2 regions of the Arthrobacter sp. lap29 genome follow, and region 2 is predicted to be linked to the other one. Evidence: riboswitches for the same ligand, from Rfam matches in the RefSeq annotation. Region 2 holds a riboswitch; the other holds the start of a gene.

Region 1 (5,373 bases), on a different contig from region 2:
CTCTGGAAAACTGGCCGGCTGCGGTCCTCCGTCAAGGCGGGCAAGAGCTCCGACGGGGAGAAGTTCAAGGACTATTTTGACTTCGCACAGCCGCCGCACACCCTGCCCAGCCACCGGGTATTGGCCCTGTTGCGCGGTGAAAAAGAGGGTGTGCTCTCACTGGATTTGGCAGAGGGTGATACCCGCGATGCAGACGCTCAAGTGCAGGCCCGCGCCAAGTATGAAAACGCCGTGGCCCACTCACTTGGCATTGCCGAATCCGGCCGCGCTGCCGACTCCTGGCTCGTGACCAGTGCCAAGCTGGCGTGGCGCACACGCATCCTGACCCGCCTCTCGGTGGACCTGCGCGTGCGCTTGTTCCAGAGTGCAGAAGAGGAATCAGTGCGGGTCTTTGCTGCAAACCTGCGCGATGTTCTGCTCGCCGCCCCGGCCGGAAACCGCTCCACCTTGGGCCTTGATCCGGGCCTGCGCACAGGTACCAAGGTGGCGCTCGTGGACGGGACCGGCAAAGTAGCGGCAACGGATACCATTTACCCGCACGCACCGGTAAATCGCTGGAACGAATCCCTGGCAACCCTGGTATCACTGGCGCAAAGGTATGACGTTGAGTTGATTGCTATTGGCAACGGCACGGCGAGCCGTGAAACTGACAGGTTGGCCACTGAACTTGTGGCTGAGCTCAAGCGGATCAATCCCGAGCGAAAGGTCACCAAGCTGGTGGTCTCCGAAGCTGGCGCGTCCGTCTATTCGGCGTCCGCCTTGGCTAGTGCCGAACTGCCTGGCATGGATGTGTCTTTGCGCGGCGCTGTCTCGATTGCTCGCCGGCTACAGGACCCGCTGGCTGAACTGGTCAAGATCGAACCCAAATCCATTGGGGTGGGGCAGTATCAGCATGATCTGACGCCGGCCAAGCTGGACCGCTCCCTCGACGCCGTCGTAGAAGACTGTGTCAACGCCGTGGGGGTGGACCTGAATACTGCTTCACCTGCGTTGTTGGCGAGGGTGGCCGGGGTGGGTCCCTTGTTGAGCGAGAATATTGTGGCTCACAGGAACCAGCACGGGCCCTTCAGCAAGCGGCGCGAACTGCTCAAGGTGGCGCGGTTGGGGCCCAAGGCTTTTGAGCAGTGTGCCGGGTTCCTGCGGATCTCCGGGGGAGCGGAGCCGCTGGATGCCTCCAGTGTGCACCCTGAAGCGTACGGTGTGGCACGTAAAATCCTCGCTGCAGTGGGTGCAGGGGCCCACGATATTGCCGGAGGCGTTGGGGCCGTGGGTGGCGTGAACCCGGCCGACTTCGTGGACGGTGACTTTGGTCTGCCCACGGTTGCTGACATCATCTCCGAGTTGCAAAAGCCTGGCCGTGATCCCCGGCCCCGTTTTGAGACTGCCACCTTTGCTGAGGGCATTGAGAAGATCACCGATCTGCGCCCCGGCATGATTCTAGAAGGCACCGTGTCGAACGTGGCCGCCTTCGGAGCCTTCGTCGATATTGGTGTCCACCAGGACGGGCTGGTCCACGTCTCAGCCATGAGCAACAGCTTCGTTTCGGACCCGCACACCGTGGTTAAATCCGGTCAAGTGGTGCGGGTGAAGGTTCTAGAAGTTGAGCCCGAGCGCAAACGCATCTCCTTGACGCTGCGCCTTGATGATCAAGCCGGGGAGAGGAACGCCAAGCCCGACGCCGGCTCCCGCACGCCCGGAGGTCCCTCACCTGCGCGCAGTGCGCCCCAAAGTGGCAACCCGGCGGCCAAGAGTGGCAGCCCGGCTCCGAAGAGTGGAGCTAGCGGCCAGCGCCGGCAGGGGAATCCGGGATCGCAGGGCCGCCAAGGCGGGCAGCCCCGGGATAGAGGGACGGGCACCTCCACCAATACGGCTAATACCACCAACACAGCCAGTACAGCCAACACAGCCAGTACAGCCATGGCAGAAGCCCTGCGCCGGGCAGGCCTAGGAAAGTAGCCACTCGCTTACCGGCCCGCCCGGACAAGCCAGTGGAAAATGATCCCGATTTGCGCCCAAAACTCTGCCGGGCGCCATGTAGGGAGAAAAATCTCTCCAATATCAGTGACTAATTCGCCCTAAAGCTCTCTCTTGCGCAAATTCCACGCAGATATTCGCACAAAGTCATAAACTCGTCATATTCTTGCGAAATCTTGGGCATTCTTTCACACTGGAGGCAGGTCATGAGTGTCAGCGAATAGCCCCGGCTTGCTGACCGGCAACCCTCCTTCCGCGGCGGGGTGCCCCGGGTGAAGACCTGGCACCGAACCATCCGGTTTGAGGTGCAAGCGCGGGCCATATCCGTTCAGGCCCTTCCCGCATGGCGCGGTGGAGGGCCTTTGCCGTAGGCCTCTAGTGTGAAGGAAACAACCATGAGCAACGGTTGGTCATTTGAAACCCGTCAGATCCACGTAGGTCAGGAGCCCGACGCCACCACCGGCGCCCGTGCCCTCCCCATTTATCAGACCACGTCTTTCGTCTTCCCGTCCGCAGAGAGCGCTGCCGCCCGCTTCGCGTTGACCGAGTTGGAGCCCATCTACACGCGCCTGGGCAATCCCACCACGTCCGTTGTTGAAGACCGCATCGCGAGCCTTGAAGGCGGCGTTGGTGCGCTGATGCTGGCCTCGGGGCAGGCCGCCACCACGTTCGCCATCTTGAACATTGCCGAGTCCGGGGACCATATTGTCTCCAGCCCCAGCGTGTACGGTGGCACGTTCAACCTGCTGGCCCACACGCTGAAGAAGCTCGGCATTGAGGTCACCTTCGTTGCCGATCCCGATAACCTGGATCAGTGGCGTGCCGCCGTGCAGCCCAATACCAAGGCCTTCTTCGGCGAGACGGTCTCCAACCCGCGCCAGGACGTCCTTGACCTGGAAAACATCAGCGCGATTGCCCACGAGGCCGGTGTGCCGCTGATTGTGGACAATACTCTGGCCACCCCGTACCTGATCCGCCCGCTGGAATGGGGTGCGGACATTGTCATCCACTCCGCCACCAAATACCTCGGCGGGCACGGTACGGCCATTGGCGGGGTAATAGTTGACGGCGGCAAGTTTGATTTCGCTGCAAACCCGGAGAAGTTCCCCGGCTTCAACACCCCGGATGAAAGCTACAACGGTCTGGTCTATGCCCGTGACTTGGGTGTGGGCTGCGCACTAGGTGCCAATCTCGCTTACATTCTCAAGGCTCGTGTGCAGTTGCTGCGTGACCTGGGAGCAGCAATTTCCCCGTTCAACGCCTTCCTGATCGCTCAGGGCATCGAGACGCTGAGCCTGCGCGTGGAACGGCACGTCAGCAACGCCGTCACGGTGGCACAGTGGCTGGAAGGAAATGAAAACGTGGAGGCTGTGGCCTACGCGGGCATTCCCTCCAGCCCTTGGTTTGAGCGCGGTCGCAAGTACGGCCCCAACGGCACTGGTGCCATCATCGGTTTTGACATCTTGGGAGGGCTCGAGGCTGGCAAGCGTTTTGTTGACGGCCTGGAGCTGCACTCGCTGGTGGCTAACTTAGGTGATGTGCGTTCCCTCGTCATCCACCCCGCTTCCACCACCCACGCCCAGCTCACGCCGGAGCAGCAACTGGCCGCAGGTGTACGGCCGGGTCTGGTGCGCTTGTCGGTGGGTTTGGAAAACGTTGCAGACATCATCGCTGACCTTGAAGCCGGGTTCCGCGCCGCAAAATCGGCGTGATCCGCGTGGGACGGGCTGTGGGTAAGGGCTTGTTGTCCTCGGGGTTCGCTGCTGCCGCGGCGCAACCTGTTGGTGAGGACTTCTGTGCAGCTGTGGGACAAGGCGGAGGTGTGTTGCGCTCGATCGAGATCGGCGCCCTTCCCCTAGAGGCCGGGGGCGTGCTGCCCTCGGTGACCATGGCTTTTGAATGCTGGGGGACATTGAACGCCGCCGGTGACAATGCCGTGCTGATCCAACATGCATTGACCGGAAGCACGCACGTCAGCAGGGGCGAGTCCGAGGAAGATGGTTGGTGGGAAGGCCTCGTTGGCCCCTGCGCCGTTATTGACACCAATAAGTACTTTGTGGTGTGCGCCAACATGCTGGGCGGCTGTTACGGAACCACCGGCCCCTCCAGTATTGCGGAGGACGGCAAACCCTACGGTTCCCGGTTCCCCTTCATCACCATCCGTGATTCTGTCGAGGCCGAGGCCCGGTTGTCGTCGCGCCTGGGCGTCACCTCGTGGCATGCGGTCATTGGCGGTTCCATGGGCGGTGCCCGTGCACTGGAGTGGGCGCTCATGTACCCCGAAAAGGTGCGCCGTTGCGCCGTCGTCGCTTCCTGTGCCTCCAGCACTGCCGAGCAAATTGCCTTCGCCCAGGCCCAGGTGCTGGCCATCCGGCAGGATCCGCATTTTGTTGGCGGCGACTATTACGACGGCGCTGCCCCCACCACAGGTCTGGGACTGGCCCGGCGGATCGCGCACATCACCTACAGGTCTGAGCCTGAAATGGGTCAACGGTTTGGCCGTAAATCCCAGGACGACGGCGGCACCATCAGCCACGTGCGGCTCGCCCCGGAGGTGGGGGGACAGTTCCAGATCGAGAGCTATCTGGACCACCAGGCGCACAAGTTGGTGGGCCGTTTTGACGCGAATAGTTACATTGTCATTACCGAAGCGCTCATGAGTCACGATGCGAGCCGTGGCCGGGGGAGCCTGGAACAGGCCTTGAAAGTGGCCTCAGGGGTGGAATTCATGGTGGCTGCGGTCAACAGCGACAGGTTGTATTTCCCCACCCAATCGGAGGAGCTCGCGGCAGCGCTGCCTGGAAATGTTGTGGTTGCCAGCATTGATTCACCCATTGGCCATGACGGTTTCTTGACCGAAGTGGACGCGGTGGGTGACCTGCTAGCGGCATCCCTGTTCAGGGCCCAGTAGCTCAAAGCCGAAGCGGCACAAAAAAAAGTTGTTGGTCCCCCGTTCAGGGAGACCAGCAACTTTTTTGTTCTTGAAGTGCTAGAAGTTCTTGAAGATGGCCTCGCGGTGCACCGCGTATTGTTCGGCGGTGACCTGGCCATTGCGGCGGGCTGCATCCAAGGCATCGAGTTGGCGTTTCAGCTCTGCCTCGGCCTTCATGCGCTCGTTGGCGAAACCTGTGGTTTGGTGCCCGTGCGCAGTGTCATAGTTGCGCATCGGAACACCATTGAGCAAGGTGCCCACGTAAGGGGCGTTCATTTGCGGGTGGGCAACGCCCGTTCTGCCGGCGGAATTCGGGGTGTGCTGATTATTAGGGTACTGATTGTTGTTTTGTTTGTTGTTCCGCTTGCGGGCGGCAGCCTTGATGAAGGTACTTAAGAGAGCAATGCCCACTATTATCAGCACAAAGAACGGTTGGATATTGAAGGAGGACGATGAAGAAGCGGCGC
Region 2 (5,373 bases):
TTCAGCGGCGATCCCGCGGCGTTGGTGCGTCCCATGGCTCCGATTGTGGTGGCACTGGAGGGGCTCGGTGTGCGGGTTGACGATGGTGAGGATGGTTTCTTGCCGTTCACTGTTCACGGCACCGGCGCTGTGCACGGCGGCCATGTGCAAGTTGATGCGGGCGGTTCCTCACAGTTCATTTCGGCAATTCTGCTGGTTGCTTCCCGTTTTTCCCAGGGTCTGCACCTTGAGCACATTGGCGAGTCCGTCCCCAGCGTGGACCACATTTCCATGACTGTGGAAATCCTGCGGTCCTTGGGCGTTTCTGTGGATGATTCCACCCCTAATCACTGGTTCGTCAAGCCTGCCAGCATTGCCGGTTTTGACGTGGAACTTGAACAGGACCTCTCCAACGCCGGCCCCTTCCTGGCGGCTGCGCTGGCTACTCGCGGCACCGTCCGCATCCCCAACTGGCCCGCCAACACCACCCAGGTGGGTGATAAGTGGCGTGAAATCCTGCCCCAGTTCGGTGCCACGGTGACACTCGAAAACGGTGTCTTGACAGTTACGGGCGGGGCGCAAATTCGCGGTGTGGACATTTCTGACACATCAGAGCTGGCCCCATCCACGGCAGCCATCTGCGCGTTGGCGTCAACGCCATCGCGCCTTCGCGGGATCTCACACCTGCGTGGGCATGAGACGGACCGGCTGGCCGCCCTGGTTGCCGAGATCAACGCCTTGGGCGGGGATGCTGTGGAAACCGAGGACGGCCTGATCATTACCCCGGCACCGCTGCGCGCCGGCGTCTTCCACAGTTACCACGATCACCGGATGGCCACGGCTGGCGCCATCATCGGCTTGGCCGTGCCCGGCGTCGAGGTTGAAAACATTGGCACTACGGCCAAAACTATGCCTGGTTTCCCTGCCATGTGGGCGGATATGGTGGCCCAAACCGCCGAACCGTCCGCTGGCACCGGTAGCACCGCGGCGGTTGAAGCCGGGGTTTAGGGTATGGCACGGGATTACAGCAACTGGGACGAATCCGATGTCCGCGTCCGAGCCAATAAGAAGGGCAGCCGTCCGCGCACCAAGGACCGGCCCGCCCATGAAGATGCCGTCATTGGCCGGATTATCACGGTGGATCGGGGCCGGTACACGGCCATTGTGGATGAGGACCTGCCCAGCCAACGTGTCCTGATCGCGGCCCGTGCCAGGGAACTGCGGCGCAATCCCGTGGTGGCCGGGGACTTTGTCTCTCTCGTGGGAGATACCACCGGCAAGCCTGACACCTTGTCCAGGCTTGTCCGGATCGAGGAACGCCGCACGCTGCTGCGCCGCAGTGCCGATGACACCGATCCTGTGGAGCGGGTGGTGGTGGCCAACGCAGACCAGCTGGTCATTGTGGTGGCCGCGGCAAATCCGGAACCGCGCACTGGCTTCATCGACCGGGCCCTGGTGGCCGCTTATGACTCCGGAATTGCGCCGTTGCTGCTGATCACCAAAACAGACATCAAGGACCCTTCAGAGTTGCTGGCCAACTACGAGCACCTGGACATGACGGTCATCATCAGCCGCACTGCCGCGGACGGCGTCTTTGGCATCGACGCACGCAGCGACGACGGCCACTCCGCGCTCCTGTCCGGTGGCGCCGTGGAACAATTGCACGGATATCTCGATGGGAAGGTCAGCGTCCTGGTGGGGCACTCAGGCGTTGGCAAGTCCACCATGGTTAACGCCTTGACAGGTTCGCAGCGGGCCACAGGCGGCGTCAATGCCGTCACAGGCCGCGGCCGTCACACCTCTTCCTCGGCGTTGGCGCTGAAATTGCAAGATGCAGTGCCCGGTTCTTGGATCATTGACACCCCCGGCATCCGCTCCTTTGGTCTGGCCCATGTGGACCCCGACCGCATTATTGCCGCCTTCCCGGATCTGCAACCGGGCACGGAGGATTGTGAGCGCGGCTGCAAACATGACAGCGCCGCCGTCAATTGCTGTGTGGATACCTACGTTGCCGCCGGGCACGCGGGCGCATCGGGGCCGGCACGGCTTGCCTCGCTGCGGCGCCTGCTGGGCACCAGCGACCGTACCGAAGGCCGTGCCGCAGAAAAGGAACTTGGCAGCACGGACTAGCGCGGCCCTGGTGCCGCGCACGGTTGACCCGTCAGTGGTGCTCCACTTCAAGAGTGGCGCACCGTTGGCGGACAAATGGTGCGCAGGCCCAGCGGCGTCCTGACGGGTGTTGGGCCTAAACCGCGATAGCGTGAACCCATGACCTTCGCACCCCAGACGTACAACGACGATCTCCGCCTGGCCCATGTCCTTGCTGACAGTGTTGACTCCCTGACCATGTCCCGTTTCAAGGCCTTGGATTTGGCCGTCGAGACCAAGCCGGATCTGAGCCCTGTCACCGACGCCGACAAGGCCGCAGAAGAGTCCATCCGCAGCCAGCTCTCCCGGGTCCGCCCCCGCGACGCAGTCCTGGGTGAGGAGTTCGGCAGCAGTGGCCACGGTTCGCGGCGCTGGGTTATCGATCCCATTGACGGGACCAAGAACTTTGTCCGTGGTGTGCCGGTCTGGGCCACCCTGATCTCTCTAATTGACGACGGCGTCCCCGTAGTCGGCCTTGTTAGTGCCCCTGCGCTGGGCAAGCGTTGGTGGGCGGCCCAAGGAACGGGCGCATACATGGGCAAGTCACTCGCCGCCGCCACCCGCATCCGAGTCTCTAATGTGGCCGAGCTCAAAGATGCTTCACTCTCATACTCTTCGCTCACGGGCTGGGCCGAACGTGGCAACCGTGATGAGTTCATCTCCCTGACCGACGATGTCTGGCGCACCCGGGCCTATGGCGATTTCTGGTCGTATTGCATGGTGGCTGAGGGCAGTGTTGACATTGCCTGTGAGCCGGAATTGAACCTCTATGACATGGCTGCACTGGTCCCCATTGTGCAGGAAGCCGGCGGCCGTTTCACCTCGCTCGAGGGAGCCGACGGCCCCTTCGGCGGCAACGCCCTGGCCACCAATTCCATCCTCCACACGGAAGTTTTACAACGCCTGAACCCCAATTGGGATGACTTGTTGGGCTGACCCGTTGGACGCACAAAATAATAAAGTACAAGTGAGTTAAGAACGACGGCGGCCTCCCGCCGTCGTTCTTTGTTTCACCATCCGCGGCACTCACCCAGGGTGTACGAAATGAAACGTAATAGATGCACCGGCAGAAATCTTGGGCTACTCTTTTGGGCATAGGTCACGAGTGCCAGCGCTAAACCCCGGTTTGCTGGCCGGCAACCCTCCTTTCGCGGTGGGGTGCCCCGGGTGACGACCTGGCCAAACCTGTTCGGTTCTGGCAAGCGCGGACTTCTTGGCACCCCCAAAAGGTCCTTTGGTGTCAAAGGAATTTCTCATGAGCTCTGCCGTTTTGGATGCAACACAACTCATCGATTCACCGCTCCTGCCTGTGGTGGGCCAGGATCTGGCGGCCCCCCTGATTCACGGCGGGCATGTGCGTTACGCCAACCTGGACTATGCAGCGTCTGCCCCGGCCATCAAGGACGTGGCAGCGCACCTAAATGAGGTGCTGCCGTTCTACGCGAGCGTGCACCGTGGCGCTGGATTCGCCTCGCAGGTCAGCACCTCCGTCTATGAAAATGCTCGCAAGATTGTTGCCGGTTTTGTGGGCGCCCGGCCTGATGACACGGTCATTTTCACCCGTAACACCACAGATTCGCTGAACTTGTTGGCGGGTTGTGTGGAATCGATTTTGCAACAGAGGGGCTTCACCGAGGGCCGTTCCAACGTTCACGGCGAGGTGCTCTACCTGGACATTGAACACCATGCGAATCTGCTGCCTTGGCAGGCCCTGCCGCACCGTTCAGTTGTTGGCGCTGACTCTATCGCCGCTACCTTAGACCGTGTTGAGACGGCGCTGCGGGCAGGAAACGTGCTGCTCGTGGCCGTTACCGGAGCCTCCAACGTGACAGGGGAGGTGCTGCCCATGGCCGAATTGACCGCCCTGGCGCACCGCTATGGCGCCCGGATTGTTCTCGATGCCGCCCAACTGGTGCCGCACCGCCGGATCGATCTGACTGCCACCGGCATTGACTACTTGGCGTTCTCGGGCCACAAGCTTTACGCACCTTTCGGCGCCGGGGTTTTAGTGGGCCGCCCTGACTGGCTCGACGCCGGTCACCCCCACCTTGCCGGTGGCGGAGCCGTGAAGGACGTCCGGCTTGAATCCATCAGCTGGACCACCGGACCGGCCCGCCACGAGGGCGGCACTCCCAACGTTTTGGGTGCCGCCACCTTGGCCAAGGCCACGTCTGTGCTGGCTGCGCTGAATGCCGATGACTGGCACCAGCACGAGCAGCAATTGCGCGCCCACTTGGTGGCCGGCCTCAACGAGCTAGAGGGCGTCACTGTCCACTCGCTCTTTAGCGACGCGGACACGTACCCGGACTGCGGCAGCATTGGGGTGGTCAACTTCTCGGTCACCGGGTACGACGCCGGGCTGGTGGCCGCATACCTCTCTGCCGAGCATGGCGTGGGCGTGCGTGACGGAAAGTTTTGCGCACACCCGCTGCTTAACCGCTTGGGCCTGCCCGCGGGTTCCCTGCGCGCAAGTTTTGGTGTGGGCTCACAGCTGGAGGACGCTCAGCGCTTGGTGGCTGGAATCCAAACGTTGTTGCAGGAGGGCTTGGGCTGGGACTACGTGGTGGATTCCGGCCGCTGGGTCCCCGCCAATGACAACCGGGAGTACCCCAGCTGGGCCCCGAACACGCCAGGGACAGCAGGGGCAGCCCCCTGCAGCATCGACTAACCCACCCCCATACCAGCGCTCGGTTAGATTCGGGCATATTTTGCAGACGCAGTAGCGTCCGGAAGTGCGGGGCGGGGAGCACCTGGGGGTAAAGTTGAACGGCATTGACCGGCACAACTTTCAGGAGCACCATGGCAGGCACCGGTGGACCGGTCTTTGATGCGGCGCGGCGCAAACACATGGCCGCCGCGTTTTTGGAAGGCGGCGGGCATTATCATTTGGTGCGCCCGGGTTACCCTGAGGATTCCTTGACGTGGCTGCTGGAAACTGCCGGGAGCGTCCAAAATGTGGTGGACATTGGTGCAGGCACGGGCAAATACACGCAGCTGTTGGCCCGTCACAACTTCTCGATGACGGCGGTGGACCCCTCGGCTGACATGCTGGCGCACCTTGGCGCGGAGCTGCCCCAGGCCACCACCGTTGTGGGTACCGCCGAAAAGTTGCTCCTACCAGATGAATCCATGGACTTGGCCGTGGTGGCACAGGCCTGGCACTGGGTGGATCCTCTCGCGGCAAGTACTGAGATTGCCCGCGTACTGCGTCCGGGGGGAACCTTGGGCCTGATTTGGAACCAGCTG

What was found. A riboswitch is a leader RNA that binds a small molecule or an ion and turns the genes downstream of it on or off. The one in region 2 is predicted to bind S-adenosylmethionine.
Region 1: linked by a shared signal. The riboswitch ahead of RY113_RS12220 (bifunctional o-acetylhomoserine/o-acetylserine sulfhydrylase) and the one ahead of RY113_RS01515 (aminotransferase class V-fold PLP-dependent enzyme) in region 2 are both predicted to bind S-adenosylmethionine.

What each region holds. Positions count from the first base shown of each region.
Region 1 is NZ_JAUCEK010000006.1:184,493-189,865, reverse strand. It holds gene RY113_RS12225 (Tex family protein) at 1-1,956, shown strand, start outside; SAM riboswitch class IV at 2,177-2,294, shown strand; gene RY113_RS12220 (bifunctional o-acetylhomoserine/o-acetylserine sulfhydrylase) at 2,370-3,686, shown strand; gene RY113_RS12215 (homoserine O-acetyltransferase) at 3,779-4,885, shown strand; gene RY113_RS12210 (hypothetical protein) at 4,964-5,373, opposite strand, start outside.
Region 2 is NZ_JAUCEK010000001.1:339,380-344,752, reverse strand. It holds gene aroA (3-phosphoshikimate 1-carboxyvinyltransferase) at 1-987, shown strand, start outside; gene rsgA (ribosome small subunit-dependent GTPase A) at 991-2,109, shown strand; gene hisN (histidinol-phosphatase) at 2,248-3,063, shown strand; SAM riboswitch class IV at 3,225-3,338, shown strand; gene RY113_RS01515 (aminotransferase class V-fold PLP-dependent enzyme) at 3,383-4,795, shown strand; gene RY113_RS01510 (class I SAM-dependent methyltransferase) at 4,927-5,373, shown strand, end outside.